Linked DNA regions of Adhaeribacter radiodurans. The main gene of each other region encodes a partner of the protein of the gene in region 2 in a complex. Links are inferred from orthologs where the notes say so. Each region holds a gene or a part of one and is shown on either strand. Other genes may lie near its edges. The genes, in order: prfA and prmC.

Region 1 (17,359 bases), 430 kb from region 2 along the record:
TGCCACTTTAGTTTGTAACGAACCGGCCTGGCTTTTACTCGACGATGTTCTGTATTCTTTTCAGAAAGAAGTTGATGGTAAAAAATTGCAGCCTTTTTTAAATAAAAAATTTATTGTTATTCCGCGTAAAGTAGAAGAAACGTATTACCAGAAGTTTGTAGCACCGTTGGTTGAATCGTTCGATGTTTATGCCAAAGGTTTTGATATAAAATCAGAAAAATATAACCCGGATCCTTTTCTTACTTTTACTGAAATTACCGATGTAGATGCCACTCCCCAGTTATTCGGCACTCCTACTACCCGGTTAAATGGCAAACTAAATGGTACTAATGGCAATGGAAGCGCCAGCCGTTCAGACAAAATTTTATTTAATCTGAGTTTTAAATACGGGGCGCATACTGTCCATAATAATCAGGAAGCAAAACGTATAAGCGTAAACGTAGAGAAAACGCAGGATTCGTATATTTTCCATCGCCTGATCCGCAACATTGACCACGAGAAAGAATATATCCGGGAACTAACCAACCGGGCGCTCGAAGTGAAGAACGGGAAAGCCGTGCTGGAAAAAGCCAATGCTTTCTCCTGGTTAAATAACCACGTGCAGGAACTCGAACGCATCGGCTTTACGATTAAACAAACTAATGCTTCGGCAAAAAATTACTTTATCGGGGAAGTAAGCGTAAGCGTAGGCATCCGCGAAAATGCCGATTGGTTTGATATTTACGGGGTGGTAAAGTTTGGGGAGTTTGAAGTACCGTTTATTAAACTAAAGAATCATATTCTCACCAAAAATAACGAATACCAGTTACCCAACGGTCAAATTGCGATAATTCCAGAAGAGTGGTTTACCCAGTACATTGAATTATTTGCTTTTTCGGAAGGCGAAGGGGAGTTAAAGCTGCGCAAGCATCATTTAACCTTAGTAAACGAATTGCAGAACGGGAATCTGGCAGTAGTAACCATGACCCGCAAGCTCGAAAAACTGCGGGAATTTGAAACCATTGAAGATAAACCATTACCGCAAGGTTTTAAAGGCCAACTGCGCCCTTACCAGAAAGCGGGCTACAACTGGCTGCATTTTATTAAAGATTATAAGTTCGGCGGCTGCCTGGCCGATGATATGGGTTTAGGTAAAACGATCCAGACTTTAGCCATGCTGCAGCACCAGAAAGAAAGCGGAGCGCAGAGTGCTTCGTTGTTGGTAATGCCCACTTCGCTAATTTATAACTGGCTGCACGAAGCGCAAAAATTCACCCCTGGTTTACGGGTTTTAAACTACACCGGCACCTACCGCGAGAAAACCGTATCGCAGTTTAAGCATTACGATTTGATTTTGACTTCGTACGGTATTGTGCGCCTGGATGCTGAACTGCTGCAAAATTATTATTTCGATTTTATTATTCTCGACGAATCACAGGCCATTAAAAATCCTGGTTCCAATACTTCATTGGCAGTACGTGGCTTAAAATCAAAACATCGGTTAATCTTAACCGGTACGCCCGTAGAGAACAGCACGATGGATTTATGGTCGCAAATGTCGTTTATCAATCCGGGTTTATTAGGTAATCAAACTTTCTTTAAAAACGAGTTTTTACGACCGATTGAAAAAGAAAAGAATGAGGAAAAAACTAAAAAACTACACGCGCTCATTAAACCGTTTATTTTGCGGCGGCATAAATCGCAGGTAGCTACGGAACTGCCCGAGAAAATTGAGAATACAACTTATTGCAAAATGACCGAAGAGCAAGAGCACGCTTACGAAGAAACGAAGTCGTTTTACCGCAATAAAATTTTAAAAAATATTGAAGAAAGTGGCAGCGTAAATACTCAATTTATGCTCTTACAAGGCTTGATGAAATTACGCCAGATTGCCAACCACCCGCGTATGGCCGACGAAAACTACGAAGGAGATTCGGGTAAAATGAAAGAAGTAATTCGGATGACGCGCAGCGTAGTTGCTGAAGGACACAAGGTTTTAATCTTTAGTCAATTTGTGAAGCATTTAGACATTGTGCGGGCCTCGCTTAATGAAAAACAAATTCCGTTTACTTACTTAGATGGCAACACCAAAGACCGTCACAAACAGGTAGAACGTTTCCAGACGGATGAAAATATTCGGGTATTTTTAATATCGCTGAAAGCCGGTGGCGTGGGGTTAAATTTAACGGCCGCCGATTACGTGTTTATTCTCGACCCGTGGTGGAATCCGGCCATTGAAGCTCAGGCCGTTGATCGGGCACACCGCATTGGCCAGCAGAACAAGGTATTTACTTATAAATTTATTACAAAGAATACCGTGGAAGAAAAAATACTGGCCCTGCAAAATAAGAAAATCCAATTGGTAACCGACCTTATTTCTACTGACGAAACTATTATCAAGAGTTTGACTAAAGACGATATTGAGAGTTTACTGGCGTAGCAAAATTTAAAACTAAACATGGTTAAACCCGATAGTTTTCAAACGCTATCGGGTTTATTTTTATTAAAATGCTGTTATAATAGATATTTTACTAGTCCTAATTGTAGGCTTAACAAATCAATTTAGTAAGTAGATTCGCCAATCGGGAGATCCATGTCATTAAGTTAAGCCAATCAGAAGAAAAAAATCCTCTTTCGAGCGCCAATCTATGGTACGGAAGTTACTTCCGTGCCTCTCTTTTGATTAATGGCCTATAATTAAAGGTAGATTCGGGCGGAAGTCCTTAACTTAATGACATGGATCGGGAGATTGGCTATTCAGTTATGGGTGCAGTCCGCTTATCCGCATCCTAAGCATAACTATGGGTTTAATTATATCTTTTGCGCACCTTGCTTGTTAACTTTGAAGTAATTCGATAGTAATACTTTCCCATTCTTGTTCCAGCGAAACGCTAGGCATTTTACGTCCAGCGCGTTGGTACCAGTAATTCGCGTTCCATTGGTCGCCTTCTTTGCGGTGCAAATACGCATGAATCCAGCAATATGCAGGAGTATTCTTTTCCTGGGCTATTTCGTGCGATTGGTGCCAGTCGCCTTTGCCATCGTACCACAAAGCTTGTAATTCCGGGCTAAGATCAGCGGGTGGGGTAGATTTAGTAAGCGTAGCTTTAAATTCAGTGAAGGTCATAGGAGAAACAGCTTAGTTTATTGGAGCAATTTATTTGGAATATTGGGATGTAAAATAAAAATCAATGAAAACATTTCGGATAACTGCCAGTTAAATGTGCGGAGTGAAGCTATTTGCAAGTAAAAAATGAAAAAAGCCATTGTTATTGGGGCGGGAATAGGTGGTATTGCAGCAGCCATTCGGTTAGCGGTAAAAGGTTATGCCGTTAACGTGCTGGAGGCAAATAACAGTTTTGGCGGCAAAATGACCCAGTTTACGCTTAATGGCTATCGTTTCGATAAAGGTCCTTCGTTGTTTACTATGCCCCAATTAGTAGATGAGCTTTTTACTTTGGCTGGCCGTAATTCATCAGATTATTTTCGTTACCAACGGTTAGACGTTATTACCCAATACTTTTTTGCAGATGGAACACGCTTAACAGCTTATCAGGAACCAGCGAAGTTTGCCGCCGAAGTAGAACAGAAGCTAAAGATTTCGCGGGAAAAAGTAGAAAAATATTTAATTAAAAGCCGCCGTATTTACGAAGCTACCGCCCCTACTTTTCTGCATAAATCGCTGCATCAAGTACAAACGTACTTGAGCGGCGACGTACTCAAAACCATTCCGGTTTTACCAGAACTGGGCTTAACTACCACCATGCACGCGGCTAACACTAAGGAATTTAAGGATAAGCGCTTTGTACAACTTCTCGACCGTTTTGCTACTTACAATGGTTCCGACCCGTATCAAGCTCCGGCTACGCTAAATCTAATTCCGCACCTGGAGCACAACCTGGGAGCATTCTATCCTGAAGGAGGTATTTATGCGATTGCCCAAAGCTTGGTTAAACTGGCCGAAGAACTCGGAGTACATTTCCTTTACAACGAAAGAGCAGAAGAAATACTTACGGAAAATAACAAAACAACAGGTGTACGTACGGTTAAACAAACATTAATACCGGCCGAAATTGTGGTGAGTAACATGGATGTGGTGCCCACTTACCGGAAATTATTACCGCAACTAACCGCTCCCGAGAAAACATTACAACAACCGCGATCCAGTTCAGCCTTAATATTTTACTGGGGAATTAACCGGGAGTTTAAGGAATTGCACCTCCATAATATATTTTTCAGTAAGGATTATAAGATTGAATTCGAGCATATTTTCCAGCGAAAAACCATTAGCCCCGACCCAACAGTATATGTAAATATTACTTCTAAGCTTTCGCCGGAAGATGCTCCGGAAGCCAGCGAGAACTGGTTTGTAATGGTAAATGTGCCGCATAACAGCGGTCAGGATTGGGCTGATTTAGTAAAAGTTACACGTGAAACAGTTATCAGCAAGCTAAGCAAAGCACTACAAACGGATGTAAACGCTTACATTACCTGCGAGCAAGTTTGGGACCCGATAGGCATTGAAGCAGACACTTCTTCGTTTGCGGGAGCTTTATATGGTAGCAGCTCTAATAATCGATTAGCTGCCTTTCTGCGGCACCCAAATTTTACAAGTAAAGTAAAAGGATTATATTTTTGCGGCGGCAGTGTACATCCCGGAGGTGGTATTCCATTATGTTTACTTTCCGCTAAAATTGTTGGTGATTTGGTACCATCTCCGAGTGATAAATAATTTATAAAGTAAAATTTTAAAACCGAAAGATTTGAACCCGTACTTGCCTGTTAAAAGAAAAGAACTACTAGCCATATTTGTATTAGTTATTTTTTATGCCGTGGGCTTTTATGGTTTAGTTTTTAGTAATTACCAAGCACTTTTTTTAAGCTTAGTCCCTTTTAATCTGCTACTTACAAACCTTATTTTATTCTTTTTTCACCAAGATTTTTCCCGTCCGTTTTGGTTGTTTGCCTTTATTGTTTTTAGCGTAGGATTTCTGGCAGAAGTGATAGGTATTCATACGGCCTTACTCTTCGGGCATTATACTTACGGAGCGGCCTTAGGCTGGCAACTTTTTAAAGTACCTTTAATTATTGGACTAAACTGGCTAATGCTGGTTTATACTGCAGGTCATACAGTAAATTATTTAGGGCGGTTTACGTGGTGGATAAAAGCTGTTCTGGGAGCAGCTCTAATGGTAGCTTTAGATTACTTCATCGAACCGGTTGCGGTACATCTGGATTTTTGGTCGTGGCAAGCAAATGTAATCCCTCTTTCTAATTTTGTGGGTTGGTTTCTGGTGGCGTTAGTACTGCAAATTTACTTTCAGCAAGCAGCTTTTCGAAAAACTAATTCTTTAGCGCCTTTTGTTTTTCTTTTGCAGTTCTTGTTTTTTGGCGCCCTTTCCTGGGTAATTTAATTCAGCATTTACTTTATTATTTACTTTTTGTCGAATCAGGTTTACTAAATAGCGATTGTCCGCGCCGGGACTTTTTACGTTTCTGGGTAATACTATCTAAAATACCTTGCGTTTTAAACCGAACATACCACATTCCGGCCCATTCGCCAGACTGATAGCCGGTACGGGGTGTTGCAAAATTTTCTGGTAAAGCTTTCTGAGTTTCTAGATTTACTAATTTTTCCGGCTGCCCGTGGCATTGTAAGCAAAGTGGATCTGTCATTCGGATAGGTTTGGTATAAAGTAATTCTGTGGCACCCACCCGGCTTATCTGGGGTTCTAAAACCTGTTTTTGATTATTAAGTGCCGTATATTGTTGCAGTTGTTCCTGCAAGAGCAAGCTAGCCGGATCAGTAGCTGAATTTGGCCAAACTTTACCGGTTCGCCCCACATCTGCCAGGTACTTCTTTGCTATTTCTTGTACTTCAGGATACTTCTCTAATTTATGGTAATCTAAGGCAGCTTTAAAGTTACCGGAATCTAAGGTTGTTTTTAAATGGGTAAGCATGTTTTGCTCTGCGGTACGAATAAGGCTATCACCTACCCGGCGGGTTTCCTGTAATATCATAGAGCCCGTAATGCGTTTCACTAGGTGGCGTTCCATCTCATCGGCTATTTCTTTGCCGTTAGACAGCTTTTTAGGTTCGCAACTGCTGTTAGCAAGTAAAGCAAAAATGGCTAGAACTATCCAAACAACTGGCAATAGTAGCTTATTCAAAAAAGAACGAATCTGCATAAAAAAGAGTTTTATAAGAATAAAACGTACTGGTGGGTAATGGCGTTTTACTACCTGCAAATATCAGTGTTAGGTAAAAAAGAAACAAAGAGAAGTGGCGCATTGATCCAGCGAGCAATTTACCTGTTTCGGCAACTACCAACCAGTAACTTTTTATTATCTTTGCGTTTTAAAACAGATACTTACAGTTATGTTAGATAAGTTAGAGGCTATTAAAGAACGTTTCGACGAAGTAAATCAGCTTTTACAACAACCCGAAAGCATGAGCGACATGAAAAAATATAAGTCGCTTAATAAAGAATACAAAGACCTTGAAAAAATTGTAATTGAGTATAAAAAATACCAAAATTTACTCGGCAACATTGACAATGCCAAGCAGGTAATTGCTACTGAAAAAGACGAGGAATTCCGGGAAATGGCCAAAGAAGAACTCGATGAACTGTACCCGCAGTTAGAAGAGTTGGAAGAAGTGATTAAAAACTTGCTTATTCCTAAAGATCCAGACGATAGTAAAAATATTATTATTGAGATCCGGGCTGGCGCTGGTGGCGATGAGGCTTCTATTTTTGCCGGCGATTTACACCGCATGTATTCCCGCCTGGCAGAAAAGCAAGGCTGGCGCATGGAGCTGATTGATGCCCAGGAAGGTACTTCTGGTGGTTACAAAGAGATTATCAGTAGTATTTCCGGCGAAGATGTTTATGGTAAAATGAAGTTCGAATCGGGCGTGCACCGGGTACAACGCGTACCAGCCACCGAAACACAAGGTCGTATTCACACTTCGGTAGCCAGCGTGGTAGTATTGCCCGAAGTAGAAGAATTTGACATTGAACTGGATATGAACGAAATCCGGAAAGACTTATTCTGTGCTTCCGGGCCAGGTGGTCAGTCGGTAAATACTACTTACTCGGCAGTTCGTTTAACCCACTTACCTACCGGTATTATGGCTCAGTGCCAGGACCAGAAATCGCAGATTAAGAATTACGAAAAAGCTCTGAAAGTATTGCGTTCCCGGATTTACGAAGTAGAACTGGCTAAAAAGAACGAAGAAATGGGTGCTCAGCGTAAAAGCATGGTAGGTGGCGGCGACCGCTCCGATAAAATCCGGACTTATAATTACCCACAAGGCCGTGTTACCGATCACCGCATTGGTTATACCGTTTATAACTTGCCCAGCGTAATGGACGGCCAGATCGATGATTTTATTGAAGAGTTACGTATTGCCGAAAATGCTGAACGCTTGAAAGAAGGTGTGGCGTAAGGATTCAATAGTTACAAGTTGCAGGTTATAGGTTGCAAGTTGATTTTTATAGAGAAGAACAGAGTAGCGGGTGTCAAGAACTCGCTACATTTGTTTTAAGGCATAGGTAGATTATATTTTATAATAAGTACTACCCAGCAATTGTAAATTATTAGTAGAAAAGCTTTCCTGATTTAATGCTATTGATTAAACGGTTGCGACTTCATAAAGCCAAAAGTAGCTTTCCACTTAAAAATGGAAGTAAATTACTTTTCCAAGGACTGTTGCGTTGCTGCCTATTCTGCTTGTTTATTTACGGATTAGGTTCTTGCGAACCCAAAGAAGAAATTGTTACCACCGATAGTAAAGCTCAACTGGAGTTTTCAACGGATTCATTAAAGTTTAATACCGTTTTTGTAAATACTGCTAGTGCCAGCAGGGCAGTTTGGGTGTATAATCGCCGTTCTAATGCAATAAAAATAACTGAAATTAAACTGGAACAGGCTAATCCTGCTTACCAATTAATTGTAGATGGTCAGGAAACTACCCAAGCCAATAATGTTTTACTGCGCGGTAAAGACAGCTTGCTTGTGATAGTAAAAGTTACGATTCCGGCTACTCAAGATACAGCTGCTTTTATCCAGACGGATGCGCTTTCGTTTTTGGTTAATTCAAATCAGCAGCGGGTAGTTTTAGTAAGTTACGGGCAAAATGCCTACTTCCATTCCAAAACCGAGATAACGACTAACACAACCTGGAAAGCCGACAAACCGCACGTAGTATATGGCTCGGTAAGTGTGGCGGCTGGGGGTAAGCTAATTATTGAACCTGGATCTAAAATTTATTTTCACAAGGATGCTGCCTTAATTGTAAAAGGAAGCTTAGAAGTTAAGGGTACAGTCAACAAACGTGTCTTGTTTACCGGCGACCGGCGCGAACGATTATACGCGGCAGTGCCCGGGCAATGGCTGGGAATTAAGTTTGAAGCTACTAGTACTTATAACTACATTCAGTTTGCCGATATTAAAAATGCTACTTTTGGGCTTTGGGCAGCTAATCCGGATCAGGACGAAACGGATTATGATTTAAAAATAGAACAATCCATAATTCAGAATATGTTCGAAACGGGTATTTTAAGCCACGGGGCAGATGTACAAGTTACGAACACTCTAATTACGAATTGCGGACAAAGTGCTGTATTGGGTTTAGGTGGAGGCAATTACAACTTTACGTATTGTACTTTAGCTAATTATACCGTTGGTTTTCGGCCTGGGAGTGTTACTTTGTTATTAACAGACCAATTAAAGGTAGCTGATCGACCTAATCAGGAATACCGCGTTCAATTACTAATGCAGAATTCGATAGTTTGGGCAGGTAAGCACAACTCGTTAATCGCTCAAGATCAAATTCAATTGAAAAATGAAGCTGGAACGACGCCGCAGTTACAAATTAATCATTCGGTTGTACAAACAAAAAGTTACCAGGACCATCCGGCTTTTGCCTGTTGTGATAATTTACTAAATGTAGACCCACTGTTTAAAGCACCTATTGAAAGCGCGGAATCTAACTTGCTCGATTTTCGGCTCGATAGTTTATCACCGGTTAGTAACACGGCAGTAGCTACACCAGCAATATTAAAAGATTTAGTAGATAAAAATCGTCATTTAACTACACCCGACCCGGGTGCTTACGAACGCCTGAACCCATGAAATGGTACCAGAAAAGTATTCGCTTGCCTGCTCTTAAACGCGGCTATCATTTAATTACCGATTTGCTTACTGCCGAATTGCCGGAACTGGAAGAAATTAAAATTGGCTTAGCCCATATTTTTATTCAGCATACTTCCGCGAGTTTAACCATTAACGAAAATGCCGATTTTACGGTAAGGCAGGATTTTGAAAGTCATTTAAATAAAATGGTACCTGAAAATGCCTCCTATTACCGGCACACGCTAGAAGGACCCGACGATATGCCGGCACACATTAAAGCTTCGCTAATGGGTAGTTCAGTAACTGTGCCGATTACTAATGGAACCTTTAATTTAGGTACCTGGCAAGGCATTTACCTCGGCGAACACCGCAATCAGGCTACCCGTCGCTGGCTAGTAATTACACTTCAGGGGGAGTAAGCAAAATTTACTTTTTTAAAAAAGAAGGCCGGTTAATAAACCAGTTAAAATAATATAGGGCGGCGGAACTTTAGTCCAGAGCAGAATACAGAAAGTTACTACAACAATGGCCACATTTGCCAGATTCGATTCAATAGGGTGATACAATAAAATAGCAGCAGCAGCTACCATGCCGGAGCTTACCGCATTTATTCCTTCTAAAGAAGCTTTAATAACGCGGTACTTTCTTAATTCGCCCCAAAACCGGATTACAAAAAATATCAGGAAGGTACCTGGCAGAAAAATGCCTACTGTACCAATAAAGGCTCCTAACAGTTCTCCGCCAATACCGTAATCGCGCATGGCTAAAGCTCCCAGGTAAGTACAAAAAGCAAAAACCGGCCCGGGGAGCGCCTGCACAATCGCAAACCCCGATAGAAATTCTTCGGAAGTTAAATACTGCTTAAATTCTACAAACTGTGAATACATAAGTGGAATCAGTACCTGTCCCCCACCGAAAATTAAGCTGCCGTTGCGGTAGAAATTTTCAAAAAGTTTAAAGCCGCGTAGTTGCGTTGCTCCACCCAATACTGCTGCTGCAATAAATACTGCCGTATATAAAATAAAATTACTCCAATTAATTCTTATGTTTTTGTCTGGTTCAATGGGTTGCGCTTTGTAACGCAGGGCAGTAACGGCACCTCCTAATACCAGTAAGATAGGATACACCCAAGGCATATTAAAAAAGTAAGAAATATTAGCCGAAATCACCATCATGCCAATACCTGTTTTGGTATTAACCACTTTGGAGCTGATACGGTAAGCCGCAAATGATACAAAGCCTACGGCCATGGGCTGAATAAAACGCGTAAATCTAAGCGAAATTTCGTTGGCTTGCAGGTACGACATGGCTAACCCCGCCAGAGTCATAATTATAGTAGCGGGCGCAATCCAGATGAGCAAAGTAAGGTAAGCTAAATTGGGCCCTCCTAATCGAAAGCCAATAGCCGTAATAGTTTGGGTAGAAGTGGGTCCTGGTAAAATCTGGCACAATGCATTTAGCTCAATTAGCTCGCTCTCGGTAAGATACCGACGTTTTTCTACCAGCAACTTAAACATCATGGAGATATGCGCCTGAGGCCCACCAAAGGCAGCTAGCGCCAACCAAAGTACATCTTTCAGGAAAATGTAATTTCTGGGGCTTAAGATTTTCTGACCTTTGGACCATGGCTTAGAGTCCACTAATTTAGGGTCCGTTAATAATCCATGGTCCAAAGTCTCCAGTTTTTATAATTGATAATTATTAGTTCATATTCTACAGTTGATAAACCGTAGTTCGTGGTCGATAAATTTAGTAAAATATTTAAAAGCGTAGCCTACGTAGGCTACCTGATTTGTTACTACCTGTACGTTTTTACTATTTCGTTTCTTTCTATGAGGATGATTTTCGTAGCCTGTAGACTATGGACCATGAATAACTCTACTTCTTCAGTAAGCCTAGTTCAATCAAACGCTCCGTTAAGAATTCGCCGGCGGTGGTATCGGGATAAGCCTTCGGGTTTTCGGTGTCAATACAACCTTCCAGGCAAGTTAGATCCATTTCGGTACGAGGATGCATAAAAAACGGAATAGAATACCGGGAAGTGTGCATAAGCTCGCGGGGCGGATTTACTACCCGGTGAATGGTAGATTTTAATTTGTTATTCGTATGCCGCGATAACATATCGCCTACGTTTACTACAATTTGCTCGGGCAAGGCCGTTATTGGAATCCATTTGCCATCACGCCGTAATACCTGCAAGCCATCAGCGCTAGCTCCCATCAATAAAGTAATTAAATTTATATCACCGTGCTCTGCGGCTCTTACAGCATCAGTTGGTACGCTATCCGGATCTTCAATCGGGAAGTAATGAATAGCCCTTAAAATACTGTTGCCGTGGTAAACTTTTGCGTCAAAATAATCTTCGTTGAGGCCCAAATAAAGAGCAATGGCACGTAGCATATGCGTACCAGCCTGTTCTAAGGCCCGGTAAGCCGCCAAAGTCATTTCTTTAAATTCGGGCACTTCGTTGGGCCAGATATTGGCCGGGTAGCTTTCGGCTTTTAACTCTTCTTGCGGCAAGTCCTGGCCTACGTGGTAAAATTCTTTTAAATCGCCGGTATTACGGCCTTTTGCGTGTTCTTTTCCTTTACCAACGTAGCCACGCTGCCCCGCTAAAGTTGGATTTTCGTATTTTTGTTTTACTTCGTCGGGGAGGCTGAAGAATTTTTTAACTGCATTGTATAATTGGCCGGATAGCTCATCACTTAAGCCGTGGTTGCGGATTGCCACAAAGCCAATACTTTGAAATGCCTCCCCTAAATCCTGTACAAATTTATGTTTACGCTCCGCATTCCCGGAAGTAAAATCAGCTAAATCTAACGACGGGATTTTATCAACTAATTTCTCGGTTATAGTATCCATATAGTAGTAATGTAAAAGATAAAAGTTTAAAAAACTGGTCTGATTTGTCCTGCTTTACTTGCCGGATAACAGCCTGTCAACCTTATGCAAAAGTACGCAATAAAACTCTTTCGGTAAACGCTGTTGGTAAATCTACTTTACTGGCTCCAGGCGTTTTGCCGCGTTCCCGGCAGCTTATTTTTAAAATTTGGCGTTTCTATAGGACTTTAAAACAAAATAGCTTTAAGTAAGGATAGTTTTACATCCCTACTAAAAGCTATTTTGTTATTTTAAATAAATTATTTCTGAAGCGCGGCTAAGTAATTTTTCTCGGCTCCTGCCCAGTTTACAATATTCCAGAAAGCGGCAATGTATTCGGGCCGACGGTTTTGGTACTTAAGGTAATAAGCGTGTTCCCACACATCTAAACCAATAATGGGCTTGCCTTTCTTTTCGGCTACGTCCATTAAAGGATTATCCTGGTTAGGAGTAGAAGTAACCGCCAGTTTGCCTGCCGGATCCACAATTAGCCAGGCCCAACCCGAACCGAAGCGGGTAGTAGCCGCTTGGTTAAACGTTTCTTTAAGCTTGTCTAACCCACCTAAATCGCTGTCAATAGCGGCGGCTAATTTACCGGTAGGTTTGCCCCCTTGCGCCGATAAAATATTCCAGAAAAAAGTATGGTTCCAGTGTCCTCCTCCGTTGTTACGCACGGCTACCGGATGCTTGCTAATATCTTTCAGGATGTCTTCCAGTTTCATGCTGGCTAATGCGGTACCGGTTACGGCTTTGTTTAAGTTCGTTACATAAGCCTGGTGGTGCTTGGTATAATGAATTTCCATGGTTTGCTTATCGATATGCGGCTCCAGCGCATTAAACTCGTAAGGCAATTTAGGAAGCGTAAAGGTATCGGCTACGGGCTCCGCCATAATTTTTAATGGCTTAACCAGCCCGGCTAACCCAAGCAGGGCCGCCGATTTAAGAAAAGTTCTTTTATCCATAACAGGTTAATTTATAAGTTGATTAGAGAAAAAACGATTTAACACAGGCAAAAGTATAAACTTTAACGGGAGGTTACTTTACTTAAACATAGGTATTCGCAGAAAAAGTACGTTTATTATAACTTTTAAACTACCCTGATTACGTACTTACCCGGTTCAGGTTAATATTTTAAAAGTAAGACAAAAGAAGATTTATATTAAAATATAGAAGGTCTTATAATTAAATATAAGACCTTCTTGTTATTGCTGCTACTGTAAAGTTTCTAAAGAACCGGTAAAATAAAAATCCGGGTTTTCTATGCTCTTCATCTGGCCCAAGGGTCCTTCGGTTGGGTCTCGGAAATAATCTAAAACAAAACTTTCGGTGTTTAAATGATTTAAAATAGGGCTCATATCCTCTGCTATTACCTGCCCGTTGCCATTAGGAGTTTGTGCCGTAAATTTATATACCCCATCAGCAGTTTGGGTATAAGTATAAGGATAAACGGCATAAAATTGTGCGCTACCCTGATATATTACTACATATAATTGCATAGATCTACTTTGAGGATTAAATAAAAACAACATGTAATCTAATCGTAAATTATAATTACCGTTTAGCAAAGTGGTTGCAATTTGTTGTTGCTTACTGGTAAAATCCGGCGACCAGCCTGGTAAGGGCTGAGGTGGTACTGCTACGGTGTTAAACGTAACCCCAATAAAATTATACAACGGAATAATAGCCGTTGGCGAGGACTGCACTACTACCCGGTTACCATTAACTTCGGCGTAATATACTTGCTGCGCGCTGTCCCAGAGCAACTCCGAAATAGTGATGCCATTAAGTACCAATGGCGGCTCAAATAATAATCCACGGGGCGTGTAGGTAAACGAAGTAGAAATAATTTGCACCGTACCATTCTGCAGGGCTACTAATGAAAAAGTTCTGTTGGCAGCGTTAATATCTACCTGTAGTTTCGTGCCACTGGCACTTGGCAAAAAAAGAAAAGGATTGGCTTTGGAGTAAGCAGCAGTTTCGTCGATTATAGTTTTGAGTTTTCCTGCTGTATAAGCATCAAACTCCTCTTGGGTAGCCTGAACTAAAACCATTTTGCTTTGTTGCAGATTACCGGTTAATCGAACAACATTGGTAGTAACAGAATCAATAGTAAATTCAAAATCCGAATACATACCTTGGCCCTCATCGCCTTCTTGCCCCGATAAATTGAATAATACAGCAGGATCAGGATCGGCCAAGAGATGCAGCGGCGAGTAGGTATCGAAAATTAATGCGGGTTGCTGCATGGCTTTTAAACGGTAAGAACTTTCGGTAGGCGTACCTGCCGAACTGGAACTTACATCCGCTGACATACTTACCCGATCGTTCTCGTTAAATTTCAGGAAAAAGTTATATCTCCGGTTTTGGCCCGTTATCAAAGTCGCCTTCCAACCGTAGGGTGCCCCAGTAAGTTGGACTTTGTAATCGGCGAGAGCTTTGACCAGACGCTCATCGGGGCGTTGGCCAGGCGCTGGATCGTTATCGTCTTTCTGGCAGGCCGAGAGCAGGGTAAGTAAAACCAAACTCAGGAAATATATTTTTTTCATGTAGATGTTGCGGTAACAGCAGATAGCGCGAAGCATTATAGCTGAATGATTATAAGGAATTGATAGCCGTTTGGGCACTTGTTTGTAAAGTGTAAAAGTCAATATTCCAGGCTTCTTTAAAATAACGAACAATTATTTGCTCTTTCTGGCGTAAAGCCGCTTGCGCCCTAGTATTAGAAATGGTTTTAGTTGGATCAGATGGGTCAGGCATCTTAATATTGTTAATGATGGCGTCAAAGTTTGTCCGTCCTTCAATCATCATAATAGCTATCATCTCTACAAAATCATCGTCAGGTATATTACGAGCGTACTCAGTAATAAATCCTCTTGATCGGGCATCTGCCAGCGGGTAATCAAACCAATTGGCAGTATAAATGGGAGTGATGCTCTTAAATTCCGGCGGATACTGGATAGTTTGGTGCAAAATATGGCCAAACTCGTGGTGAATTATTCGTAGCGTGAGCTTTAATTGGGCTTTATTAGCTTTATCAAAGCTGTTAATCTGGTACAACACAATTTTGCGGCCACCTTCAGCGGTACCTAATGTAATAGTTCCATCAGTATTATACTCGGGGCTACCTACCAGCACAAATTGTTTAGGAGATAAACGCTTTATAAAGTTAGGGCCAGCTACTTGCTCGTAAGGTGCAATCCAGGTTTTCTTGATGGTTTCCAGCGCCGGAATAATTTTATCTTCTTGCGGGGGAACTAAAGTTTTATCCAGGGCGAGCTCGTAACGGTCGAAGCGATATTTTACTTCAATATTGTAGGGTGTTACAAAATTCTCAAGCAGCCAATTATCCAGAGGACCTTTGGTCCAGGTTTCTCCGCCTAAATCCGTTAATACGGTATCCGGGTCATCCTCTTCGGAGCAAGCTGATAAAAAGCTAAGCGCAAAAAACAGGAGGAATAATTTAAAATATTTTTTTTCCATGATATAATATCTATATTCTTTATCGAGGATTGCGTTCTATGCCGGCTAGCGTAACTTCCTGGGGTAACTGGAGTAACCGGTGGGGATCTTCGGGACCCAATTGAATTACTTGACCATCAACTGTATAGTGCGTTACCGGAATTTTATGCCGCAATAGGTCGAACCAGCGCATTCCTTGCTGCACAAACTCAGCCGCTTTAAAATCTAAAATGGTATAGAGCATACCTAACCTTACGTTAGAACCAGTGCCATAATAATTCGCAATCTTAGTATTGCTGATGTTGTGGGTAGTACGATTATAGTCGGCAATGCGGGCGCTGGCGTACAAATTTAAGTCGGTGCGGGTAGCTTCTATATTACCAAGTGCCAGATTAGCTTCGGCGCGGTTAAACAAAACTTCTTCGGCGGTAAATAACGGGAAAATGGTGTAAGGAACACCGGTGGTAGCATTTAAATCTGTGCGAACAAAATGCTCCCGGAATTTAAGAATGAGCCAATTATCAGCTCTTTGCGTGTACAAAGGATATACCCAAGTGTCGCCGGTTACATTAGGTTGCCGAAAAAGATTATCAACTAAACGGGTAGATAATCCATAGCGGTACTGCGCATTGTAACGGGCCCAGTTAGAAGGCGTTTCTACTAAAAGTAAGTTTGCATTTTCGGTAGCTTGCGTGTAAATAGCCAGACCCTCGTTGGCAGTTAAATTGCTGTATACACTTACCCAAGGCCGTAAATTGGGGCCAATGTTTCCGCCCGGGAATACTTGGTTAGCGTGCTCCACTACTTTCTGGTAATCTTGCTTAAATAAATAAAAACGGGTGGCAAATGCATGCGCGGCGGCAGTGGTAAAATGGTATTTAGGAACCCGATAAACCGTATTTACAATTAAGGGCAATCCTTCCATCAAATCTTTCTCGATTTGTTCGTACACGTAGGCTACCGTTTTACGTTCATATTTGCCTAATACTACTTTTTCCGGAGTTGTTACATATGGAATCCCCGGATCAGTAGCAGCAGTAGCCGGATCGTAAACTTTTGAATAAAGTGTTACCAACATAAAATGAGCATAAGCCCGGGCTACTAAAGCCTCGCCTTTTTGCGCACTATAATCATTTGGATTGGGAGCATTCGCAATAGCTTCAAGTGCATGATTGGCGGCGGCAATAGCCGCATAGCTCGCATTCCAGTAATTATCGGCTGAACCTTGCGCTTTGCTTTCTACATCACGAAAAAAATACGGGTCGCGGTTAACATCTTCCGTAATAACGGAGTTTGTGCCTTTATCTTCGGCCAGGTCCGACATTGCTTCTGTAAAGGTGGCGTAATCGGCCTGAGGATAGGCTGTAACGAGTAATTCACTTACTTTTTCTACGGTATTTAACTGCGTACGCTGGTCTACGGCCTGTTCCAGGTAATCGTCCTGGCAGCCGGATAGAGTCATAATACTGCATAGTAAAGTATATTTAAATATATGCTTCATCTTAAACTTTTTGAAAATTGGTACTCTGTTCGTAAAACATTCCTTTCTGCACTTAGAGAGAAAACTTTTTATAAGACCTAACAAATTAACTCTTCTCCCTTTTTTAACTTTCCAACTTTTTATTTAGCCTTCTAACTTATTAAAATCCGGCTTTCAGCGATAAAGTAAATTGCCGGGGAATAGGAGTAGCTACTCCGCCCGCGCCAAAAAACTCCGGATCCTGACCATTCAATTTTTTATCCGCATAAATCAGCCAGATATTATTAGCTACTAAGCTTACAGATACCGTATTAAAACCTATCCCGCTTAAGCGAGCTGCTGGTAAATTATAAGTAAGGGTTGCTTGTTTCAGGCGCACAAAATCACCATCAGCCACCCGGGCAGTAGAATAATTGTAGTTAT
Region 2 (10,644 bases):
CAATACTTTGCCTACGGAAGTAGAAGCGCCAATAAGCGGTTTTAAATCCGGCAAGGCATGGGCATCAATCGGCGTGGGAACGGCCACAATAAAAAAAGTAGCCTCGCGCAAAATATCCAGCTCGTGGGTAAACGTAATATCACAACCGGCAAAATCCTCGGCTTCGAGTTCACCGCTGGGGTCCACGTGGTTCCGCATCATTTCTACCCGACCCGCGTGAATATCAAATCCAATTACTTTTACTTTTCGGGCAAACTCTAAGGCAATAGGCAAACCCACGTAACCTAAACCAATTACCGCCAAAGTAGCTTCTTTCTTTACTAATTTATCGTACATATTCTAAGATAAAGGAATTCTGATAACTTGGTTTTGGTGTAACTGATACTTTTCCTGACTTTCCGGACAAGTGGCCATACCTTGCTCGTTAAATTGCAGTCGATGACCATAAGCGCTCATCCAGCCGGGTTGCCGGGCCGGGTTGCCGTATACCAGAGCATAAGGCAAAACCGATTTGGTAACTACCGATCCGGCGCCGATAAAAGCATATTCCCCAATGGTAATGCCGCACAATATGGTACTGTTGGCACCTAAGGTAGCGCCTTTTTTAACCAGCGTTTTCTGGTACTGATGGCGGCGGCTTATGGCACTGCGCGGATTTTTGATATTGGTAAAGACCACCGATGGGCCTAAAAAAACATCGTCTTCGCAAATCACGCCACTGTACACCGAAACGTTGTTCTGTACTTTTACATTATTGCCTAGCACCACATCCGGTGATATTACCACATTCTGCCCGATAGTACACTGCTCCCCAATCCGACAACCCGACATAATGTGAGAAAAATGCCAAATCCGGGTATCTTTACCTATTACACAATCTTCATCGATAACAGCGGTTTCGTGAGCCAGATAAGCAGGAGTAAAATCCATATTTACGCTTTAAAGCGAACCAAGTATAAGTTCCAAAGCTAAGCATTTAGGGCTTAAAAAAGTTCTGTTTACCGATATATTTGTTAGTTAAGTACTAGAATTTAAAAATGAATAGATTTAATATTCTTTTATTTATTCAATTTACACCAGAATACTGCGCCGATACAAACCTATCTTTACCAAACAAATCAGTATGAGTCCGGATATTCTGAAAGTGATATTCCTGCAACATTCTTTCTAAAGCAACCGCATACTTTTCGTTTATTTCAAAATAAAGCTTACCAGCAGGTAGCAATAATTGCTTTGCTACTTCGGCTATTCGTTGGTAATAAATAAGCGCATCGGTATCGGGCACAAAAAGGGCTAGGTGCGGTTCAAAATCTAGTACATTCCGGCGCATCTGATCTTTCTCACTTTCAAGTACATATGGTGGGTTACTTACCAGTACCTGCAAGCTTTGCGCAGGTACTGGTAAGGGTGATTTAAAAATATCGTGCTGTAGCCAATGAATGGGCAGTTGATATTGTTCAGCATTATGGCGCGCAACGGCCAAGGCTGGTTCCGATACATCCATCCCGTACACGGTAGCCTGGGGTAAATTCTTGTTTAAGGCGATAGCAATGCAACCACTTCCGGTGCCCACATCCAATATTTGCAGCTTAGCAAAACTTTTATTTTCCTGAATGATAAGTTGTACCAGTTCTTCGGTTTCCGGGCGCGGAATCAGCACGTCGGGGGTTACCTGCAATTCTAGATCGTAAAAGTAAGCCCGACCGGTAATATACTGTAAGGGCTCATGGTTTTGCAGGCGCTTCAGATACGGGGTAAATTTTTGCCAGATTTCCGGACGGATAGGTTCTTGTTTGCGTAAGCTTATTTGCGTGCGGTTCCAGCCTAACTCGTGCTCTACCAATAACCAGGCAATACTATTTGCTTCGGTGAGGTCGTAAACCAAAGTTAGTTCCCGGGTTAAATGTTGTAGCAAATCCTGCAAATTTTTCAAACAAAGTAATTTTTAAGGTGTATGTTCGGGTAGTTTAATTAACAAGTTTTAAGTTGTAGCTCAAAGTGGGTAACTACCGGGTAAAGTGTCCGATAAAGGTAAAATATTTATTTCCATTCGTGTCTAACAACTTACTTTACAAAAATAAGAATTTCTGAAATGAGATTTGCAGATGAATTGTACATGCGGCGGGCGTTGGAACTAGCTGCTCTGGGCCATAATACTACCCGGCCCAATCCGATGGTAGGCTGCGTGGTAACGTATAAAGGTAAAATTATTGGGGAGGGCTGTCACCAACAATACGGTGGGCCGCACGCCGAAGTAAATGCCATTAACAGCTTAGCCGATAAAAGTTTACTGCCGCAATGTAAGGTATATGTTACCCTGGAACCTTGTTCGCATTACGGGAAAACGCCTCCCTGCGCCGATTTTTTAATTGAGCACGGGGTGCGAAGCATTTTTATCTGCAATACCGATCCGAATCCTTTGGTGGCGGGCCGAGGCATCCGGAAGTTATTAGATGCCGGCTGCGAAGTGCATGTGGGCTTATTAGAGGAAGAAGGTTCAGAACTAAACAAGCGTTTTTTTACTTTTCACCGGCACAAGCGACCGTATATTGTTTTAAAGTGGGCCCAAACGGCCGATGGCTTTATTGCCCAATCTAACGGAGAACCAACGGCTATTAGTGGTTCATTGGCTAAAAAGTTAGTACATAAATGGCGCACCGAAGAACAGGCTATTATGGTGGGCACCCGTACGGCTTTATCGGATAATCCACACTTAAATGTACGCGAATGGACGGGCAATGCCCCCATCCGGATTGTGATAGATAAAAATTTACGCTTGCCGCCTACCCTACATGTATTCGATAAAAAGCAACCAACATTCGTTTATAATTACGAACGCCACGAAAACACCCCCAACCTGGAGTATGTTAAGATCACCCCAGCCGTAGATTTACTAGAACAAATACTACCTGATTTGCACCAACGTTCCATACAATCGGTGCTGGTAGAAGGCGGTACCATTTTACTAAATCATTTTCTGGCTTCGGATATTTGGGACGAAATCCGGGTTTTGCGGAGCCCTCAACAATTAGAAAATGGCGTGAAAGCCCCATCCCTACCCCTTACCGGTTTAACTCAAACTGCAACAATCGGGGACGATGAACTGTTTATTTACCGAAAATACCAGTAACGTTCTACGCAGAACGCGAAACATATAACTTGTAACCTATTACTTATTACTTAAAATGGCTGAAAGTGTAGTTGTTGATCAGAATTTAACAAAAACAGAAAAGTACGAAACTTTATTACCCCAGATAGAAGCTTTGGTAACCGGGGAAAGCGATTTAGTGGCCAACCTTGCTAATGTAATGGCGGCTTTAAAATTTGGGTTAAATTTTTTCTGGGTGGGCGCTTACCTGGTAAAAGAACGCGAGTTGGTATTGGGTCCGTTTCAGGGGCCGGTGGCTTGTACGCGCATTGCTTTTAACAAAGGCGTTTGCGGCGCCTGTTACACCCGCCGCGAAACCATGCTGGTACCTGATGTGGAGGCTTTTCCGGGCCACATTGCCTGCAGTTCCGATTCTAAATCTGAGATTGTAGTGCCAGTGTTTAAAAACAACGAAGTAGTGATGGTACTCGATGTAGACAGCGACCAATTAAATGATTTCGACGAAACGGATAAAGTATATCTGGAACGATTAGCTGAGTTAATGAGTACCTGGTTTTAAAATATAAATTATAAGTAAAGCTACTTTTAGGGCTAATTACCCAAAGAAAGAACCGGTAGTTTTTAATTGGGCTATAACGGTTTGGCCACCTTTGGTTTTCTCGCCGAGGTTTACTTTTATATCGGTATCAACCGGTACAAAAATATCTACGCGCGAGCCAAACTTAATAAAACCAAATTCTTCGCCCTGGTTTACTTCGTCGCCTTCGGTTACGTACCACACAATGCGGCGGGCCATGGCGCCGGCAATTTGCCGGAATAAAATATCCGGGCCGGCATCGGAAGTTACCACTACCGTGGTACGTTCGTTTTTAGTACTCGATTTTGGGTGCCAGGCCACAAAATAATTGCCGGGATGGTATTTAAAATACTTTACAATGCCCGATACCGGGTTGCGGGTAATGTGCACATTAATCGGCGACATAAAAATAGAAATCTGCTTGCGGGTATCTTTAAAAAATTCCGGTTCGTGCACATTCTCAATTACTACTACTTTGCCATCGGCGGGTGCAATTACTAAATCTTCGTGAGTAATTAAAGTACGGAAAGGGCTCCGGAAAAACTGCAGCAAAAGCAGAAATGCAATAACAGAAATCGCCAGGAAAATTTTATTGAAGGTTTCGTGGGGTGCATTTAACCGAAATAAAAGCAGGTTCACAATAAGTAATCCCAGAAAGGTAAAAAGTAAAATTTTACGTCCTTCTTTGTGAATTTTCATGTAGGAAGAGTTTAACCAATAATATAAGCTGCAATAATAGTAAAATAAATGCTGACCCGTTTACCCGTTTCCGGATAAAAAGAAAACCTATCAACCCATTCCGGTAAACGTGCCCCCATATTAATGCGATTAGTATACGGCTTTTACCTTTCAGGGATAGCCATAAAATACTCATTTACAGATACAGGTACGTTAAATCTTTGTAGCTCTTAGCGGGTAAAACGCTTAAACCTGCCATTATTCCTATTTTATGAAGGTATAACCGCTAAACTTCTTATCAAAAACCATTAATTTTTAAGCCTGATTGAGGAATTACTGACTAAAATTCTTTTAAAATTAAAAGAAACTATACTTTCACTGGCTTACCTTGTTTAGCGGCTTCGTAAATGGCCATCATGTATTTTACATCGCGCAAACCTTCTTCGCCGGGCGTTTTAGGTGTTTTATTTTCCAGTACACATTCGGATAAGTGATCTATTTCGGCGGCAAAATGGTCTTCTTCTTTCACTTGCACCTCGTGCTTGCCATCTTCCAGTTTCAGTTCCAGGTTATGTTCGTAGTAATCGGTAGCCGGGTCTAAAATGAGCGTACCTTTGGAGCCAAAAGCCTGGAAACGTTTTACGCTATCGTACCCGTAACTGGAACTGCAATTGGCCAATACGCCGCTCGGGAAACGTAACGAAAAAGCTACTGTTTCTTCTACTTCTTTAAATCGGGGATCATTGGGGTCGCTGTGCATCATGGCCGATATTTCTACGGGCTCTTCGCCGGTTAAGTACCGCATGGCATTTAAGCTGTAAACACCAATATCCATTAAAGAGCCGCCACCAGCCAGTTCTTTATCGGCGCGCCATTTATCTTCGGGTTGCTCGGGTTTTAGTAAGCGGCCGTGGTCGGAAGTAAGAAAACGTAATTTGCCAATTTTTCCACTTTTAATTAACTCAATAGATTTTAAGTTAAAAGGTTCGTACTGCGCCCGGTAAGCAATCATAAGTTTTTTGTTGGCTTTTTGGCAGGCATCAATCATTTTCTGACAATCGGCTACGCTGGTAGCCATGGGTTTTTCGCTCATTACGTGTTTACCCGCCTGCGCTGCCCGAATGGTGTACTCGGCGTGCAGGCTGTTGGGTAATACTATGTAAATAATATCTACTTCAGGGTTATCTTTAATAAGGTCAAAGTTTTGATAATTGTAAATATTTTTTGGATTTAGGTTGTTTTCGGCTGCTATCCGCTGGGCTTTCTCCGGCGAACCACTCACCAAAGCCACCAACTTTGATTTTTTACAATTAGGGAATGCTGGTATTAACTGCTCGGTAGCAAACTTACCTAATCCAACGAGTGCCCAGCCTAACTTTTTTTCTGCCATAGTTTTATTTTAGTTTGAAAGTACTGCTTAAGCTATTTCTCTGTTATCGGCACCATTTAACAGCAGCTACCCGTAGCATTACGGCCGCAGGAAATACCAACGCCCTGGTTCTTGCCCAGCTTTAAGCTTGTTTAATACTATTGAAACAAATAGAAAATTGGTTTAGCTAGCACAAACGCATTTAAAGAAAGGTAGTTACACGAAGGGCACCTAATCAGGAATAAGCACTGTAAGGTTGTATTAAAAGAAGAATAAAAAATATACCAAGAAATGTAAGAGCATACACTCTAAACTTTACCGCAAAATTATAACGGTATACAAACTTAAAATACAGGTAAACCAATAACCAAACTAAATTTTAGCTGTTAATGTGTACTAGTACAACTCCGGAAAAAACCGCAGAAGGCGGAACAGGATTTAGTAAATTTGGGAAAGGTAAAGGCATAAAAAAACCTTACCAGATATGCGGTAAGGTTTTTAATAGCGGATCGAGGGCTACAAGCATATACTTTTATTTTATCTGTTTGAAAAAATAAACAGAATTATCGGGAGTTACCCGTACTAAAAGTTCTCTTTCGCCTTTTCTCAATTCTACGAAATACACGGTACTAGTGCTGTTATATTCGATTACTTTGCCCACTTCGTAGCCTTTGTAAGCTTTTGAAATTCTGGATAAAGCTGTTTCGGATAATTGCTCTAATTTACCAGGCTGAGTGGTAGCAATGTGATCGCCGTTTAAATCGTAAAAAGCAGTCATGGTAACTCCATCCAGAGTAAAGAAAGCTTTTTGAAATTTATCTGTTACTGTCCAGCTTACGTTAGTAGCCCGGGAATATAAGTCGTTAAATTGGGCTTGGGCACTGGTAGAAACTTTAGCTTCTTTATTATATCTGTAATCGTCTGCGGCAAAGGTGCTTACTGATAACCCAGTTACCAATAATGCGGTGTAAAGTACTTTTTTCATTTTGTTTTCATTTAAATTATGCAACAAAGTAAAGCACTTATTGATACATTCGCAAGTAAATTACAATTTTATTAGTAAATTCTCAGTAAATTTAACATTATCTTAATATATCAGCAATGCAACTTATTGAATATTAAGAATATCAGTAATATTGTTAATAAACCTTAGCTATTTGTATACTTCATTAAAAATTATGCAATTTAGTTAAAACATAAAGATGTGTTCAACAACTGTTTTTTACTGCTCTGGTACTTACAAAACGAAGTTTTGTCTGGAAACAGGAAAATATAAGCCCAACTATTCGGGGTTTTAGTTATATTTAAGTAGTATTACAAGAGCTACAAACTCAAATGGCTTTAAGAATTAATGTAATAGTAATAGCCTGGTAAATAATAGGTAAGACTATTATAAGTATTGAGCTATAGAACTCCTGCATTGCGCTGACAATATCTGTTAAGTAATAACGTTACCTGGGTACGTCAGAGAGTTGTTATTTTTTGTCTTATTTTATAAAACTACATTCAACTAAAAACCTATGTTACTGAAACAATTTAGAGCAAGCCTGTTACTGTGTTTATTTTTTACTATTTCTACACTGGCCTTTGCCCAACAAGATAAAACTCAACGGGTTAGTCCGCCGGCTACTGCTTCGGGTAAAATCGGAAGTACCCAGGTTACCATTAACTATAGTTCTCCTTCGGTAAAAGGCCGTAAGATATTCGGCGAAAAAGAGCCTTATGGCAAAGTATGGCGCACCGGTGCTAACGAGGCTACCACTATTACTTTTGATAAAGATGTAACCATTGAAGGCCAACCATTAAAAGCTGGTACCTACGCCTTATTTACTATTCCGAACCAAACCGAATGGACTGTTATTTTTAATAAAACTGCCGAACAATGGGGCGCTTTTAAATACGACCAGGCGCAGGATGCTTTACGCGTTAAAGTAAAACCTACTACTACCAAAGAATTAACCGAGCGCCTGAAAATTGACGTTACTCCAAAAGGTAAAAATACAGGTACTGTTACTATGAAATGGGAAAATGCCCAGGTTTCTTTCCGTATTAAAACCAACGACGCATCCGCTTAAGGAACTGACCTTTCGTAATAAAAAACAAAGCCTTGGTTTTAGTAAACCAAGGCTTTGTTTTTTTAGGGAGTCTGATTTATTTGTATTTCAAAAAAGCTATAAATTAAGTCAATCTTATATTTTATACCTGCACTCTTACTAAATCACCTAATTGCAGACTGCCGCCTTGCAGAATACGGGCAGTAATTCCTCCGTGGCCGCGCATAGCATTGTACCCACCTGGCCCCAGGTTCGTTTCCATACGAGAACACGGGTGGCAAAAACCGGTCATCTCGAGCAAAACTTCGCCTACCCAGAATTGGCGGTCTTTTAAAGCCAGTAAATTAATGCCTTGCACTACTAAATTCCGGCGGAGCAAACCTGGCTCTAACTCAGAACGGTGCAGCATAGATGCTACCGCCGTTATATGTTCCGCTTGTATAAGAGTTACTTGCCGCTTACTGCCGGGTTTGCCACTGTAATGGTCGCCGGTTAAACCATGATCGGTTAAGGCTTCTACAACTGCTAAAGTTTGCAACGGGGCAGAACGCGCGGGCCGGATACCAATCCAGGTAAGTTTACCTGCCTGCGGTAAAGTTTGAATTAACTGACCTAATGTAGAACCCTCAGAACTAGAAAAGAGCATATACTTTCTTTTTTATAGGTATAACGGGTCATTCAACCTTTCAGGTACCAGTAAGTTGTTGCAAAGTAGCGACTTTCTTATCCTATACTTACTAAAACTCCCTAATCGAAGAAAATAATTAAACTGCATTAAAACCGTAGGGTAAAGCAATGAAGCGGCTCCTGGTAAGAATAAGAAATATCCAGGTTATTTAAGTAGCATATTTTTTTAACAATGGCCAACCCTAAACCTAAAGAAGAAGAATTGTGGCCGTTGCGACGGAATCGATCAAAAATTTCGCATTCCGCAAAATCAAGTACCGGACCGGTATTGCAAATAGTAAGTTGCTGCGGCTCCAAGCAAATTAAAATTTCGCCTTTTTCGTAGTTGTGGCTCAAGGCATTCTTTATCAGATTACTCAGTAGCACATCTAAAAGGTACGGATCAATAGTAATAAAAACATTGTCGTTGGCCTTAAAATCAATTTTAACTTGCTTTAATTCGGCCAACTCTTTAAAGTTAAAAAGTAAAGGTTCCAGAAAAGTTTTTAAATCCAGCTCCTCGCGATTAGTAAATTCCTGGTTTTCAATTTTGCTAATTAAGCCCAAGGTTCTGCTTAACTTAGATAAATGAGAGGTAGCCCGGTATATGGCACCAATGGTTTTAGCCTGTTCGCCGGATAGCTTTTCCGTTTTTTGCAGCATTTCTATTTTTGCCTTTATAATAGCCAGCGGAGTTTGAATTTCGTGCGAAATATTCTCGGTAAACTCTTTCATATTCCGGAAATCGTGCTCAATGCGGCTGGTCATTTGGGCAAACAAGTTATTTAGTTCTTTAAACTCCTTGGTAGTGGTGGGTACTTCGGCTAAGGCAATGCCTTGATTGAGGGAGTAATGTTTTATTTGCTCCAGCGTATAATTAAAGGGTTGCCATAAATACCGCGACGACAAGTAATTTAGTAATAACATGAGAGCCAGAAGAGCCAGGAAAACGTAAAATAACGACGTTATAATTCCGCCCAATACTAACCGCGATTCTTTTAAGGCCATGTACATAGAGATGCGGTAGCGTTGCCCGTTTACCACTTTATCTAAGGTACGCGCCCGGAAGGGCTGTCTTTCACCTTCTAAATCATTAAAAATAATGGTATCGCGGTCGTAATTCTTAAGTAAGGGAGTTTTTAAATTAGAAAGAGGTTCTACGTGCTGCGATTTAAATGAATTTATCCAATCTAAATCAACCTGGGGTTTAGAAAGATAACCTGTCAGGCGGGTTTCCTTATGCGTAAAATAATCGCGAATCCGCTTCTGAACAAAGTTATTGGTAATGTTATATAATACCAAGCCGCTGCTGGCAATTACTATTGCCGTAATTAACAGGTACAGCAACGTGGTTTTAGTAATCAGCCTCATTCTTATTCTACTACAAATTTATAACCCATGCCGTACACCGATTTTATGTTGTTGCTGCTACCGTAGCTCGCAATTTTTTTGCGTAAGTTTTTGATATGCGTATAAATAAAATCAAAAGAATCGGCCATATCAATATTATCGCCCCACAGGTGCTCGGCAATAGCTTCTTTGTTTAAAATGCGGTTTCGATTACTCAAAAAATACAACAGCAATTCGTACTCTTTACGGGTTAGTATAATCTCGTTATCTTTTATAAATACTTGCGCCGTAGCGGTATTTAAACGCAAATCGCCTACGGTTATCTCATGGCTGCCATTAAAACGTTTCCGCCGCAACAACGATTGAATCCGGGCATTTAATTCGGCCAGGTGAAAAGGCTTGGTAAGGTAATCGTCGGCCCCTAAATTTAAGCCGGTAAGTTTATCGTCTAAAGCGTTCTTGGCCGAAATAATTAATACGCCTTCGTCGGGCCGCTTTTGCTTTAATTGTTTTAATATTTCTAAGCCGCTGCCATCGGGCAAGGTAATATCCAGCACCACTACATCGTAAGCATATATATTTATTTTTTCTTCGGCCGTTTGGTAATTATAGGCAGTTTCGCAGAGGTATCCTTCCTGTTTTAAATAATGTACCAAGGTTTCTGAAAGTTCGCGATTATCTTCTACAATTAGTATTTTCATAATGAATAAGCACTTTCCGGGTAAAATCCGCCTAAAAGTACTTTTGTATTCTGAAGGAAAATTGAAGCGTACCCAAGAGGCTTAATCGCTGAAAAAGATGAACATAACAATTATAAATAAGATAAAGAATAGGTACATCA

The links.
Region 1: the proteins of prmC (region 2) and prfA are in contact, whole or in part, in a crystal structure (PDB 2B3T), measured with the Escherichia coli proteins. The link is inferred for Adhaeribacter radiodurans from one-to-one orthologs.

What each region holds. Positions count from the first base shown.
Region 1 is NZ_CP055153.1:6,117,066-6,134,424, forward strand. What follows is about bases 5,423-8,393. They hold prfA (peptide chain release factor 1), read left to right. Parts: upstream 5,423-6,358; coding sequence 6,359-7,429; downstream 7,430-8,393. Other genes in these bases: HUW48_RS24355 (c-type heme family protein), read right to left, coding at 5,423-6,168; HUW48_RS24365 (hypothetical protein), read left to right, coding at 7,714-8,393. Also shown: HUW48_RS24335 (DEAD/DEAH box helicase), read left to right, coding at 1-2,419; HUW48_RS24340 (hypothetical protein), read right to left, coding at 2,816-3,106; 1-hydroxycarotenoid 3,4-desaturase CrtD, read left to right, coding at 3,233-4,711; HUW48_RS24350 (carotenoid biosynthesis protein), read left to right, coding at 4,743-5,393; more of HUW48_RS24355, read right to left, coding at 5,410-5,422; more of HUW48_RS24365, read left to right, coding at 8,394-9,117; HUW48_RS24370 (secondary thiamine-phosphate synthase enzyme YjbQ), read left to right, coding at 9,114-9,536; chrA (chromate efflux transporter), read right to left, coding at 9,552-10,724; HUW48_RS24380 (isopenicillin N synthase family dioxygenase), read right to left, coding at 10,996-11,970; HUW48_RS24385 (superoxide dismutase), read right to left, coding at 12,258-12,887; HUW48_RS24390 (DUF4302 domain-containing protein), read right to left, coding at 13,209-14,543; HUW48_RS24395 (zinc-binding metallopeptidase), read right to left, coding at 14,593-15,477; HUW48_RS24400 (RagB/SusD family nutrient uptake outer membrane protein), read right to left, coding at 15,497-16,957; HUW48_RS24405 (SusC/RagA family TonB-linked outer membrane protein), read right to left, coding at 17,097-17,359. UniProt on the Escherichia coli protein: Peptide chain release factor 1 directs the termination of translation in response to the peptide chain termination codons UAG and UAA.
Region 2 is NZ_CP055153.1:6,543,937-6,554,580, reverse strand. What follows is about bases 1-2,950. They hold prmC (peptide chain release factor N(5)-glutamine methyltransferase), read right to left. Parts: upstream 1,934-2,950; coding sequence 1,067-1,933; downstream 1-1,066. Other genes in these bases: ribD (bifunctional diaminohydroxyphosphoribosylaminopyrimidine deaminase/5-amino-6-(5-phosphoribosylamino)uracil reductase RibD), read left to right, coding at 2,093-2,950; HUW48_RS25870 (acyltransferase), read right to left, coding at 340-930; HUW48_RS25875 (nucleotide sugar dehydrogenase), read right to left, coding at 1-336. Outside these bases: more of ribD, read left to right, coding at 2,951-3,130; HUW48_RS25855 (GAF domain-containing protein), read left to right, coding at 3,186-3,668; HUW48_RS25850 (phosphatidylserine decarboxylase family protein), read right to left, coding at 3,705-4,385; HUW48_RS25845 (Gfo/Idh/MocA family protein), read right to left, coding at 4,732-5,754; HUW48_RS25840 (hypothetical protein), read right to left, coding at 6,266-6,718; HUW48_RS25835 (DUF2911 domain-containing protein), read left to right, coding at 7,254-7,808; HUW48_RS25830 (MOSC domain-containing protein), read right to left, coding at 7,930-8,433; HUW48_RS25825 (sensor histidine kinase), read right to left, coding at 8,562-9,824; HUW48_RS25820 (response regulator transcription factor), read right to left, coding at 9,827-10,504. UniProt on the Escherichia coli protein: Methylates the class 1 translation termination release factors RF1/PrfA and RF2/PrfB on the glutamine residue of the universally conserved GGQ motif, i.e. on 'Gln-235' in RF1 and on 'Gln-252' in RF2.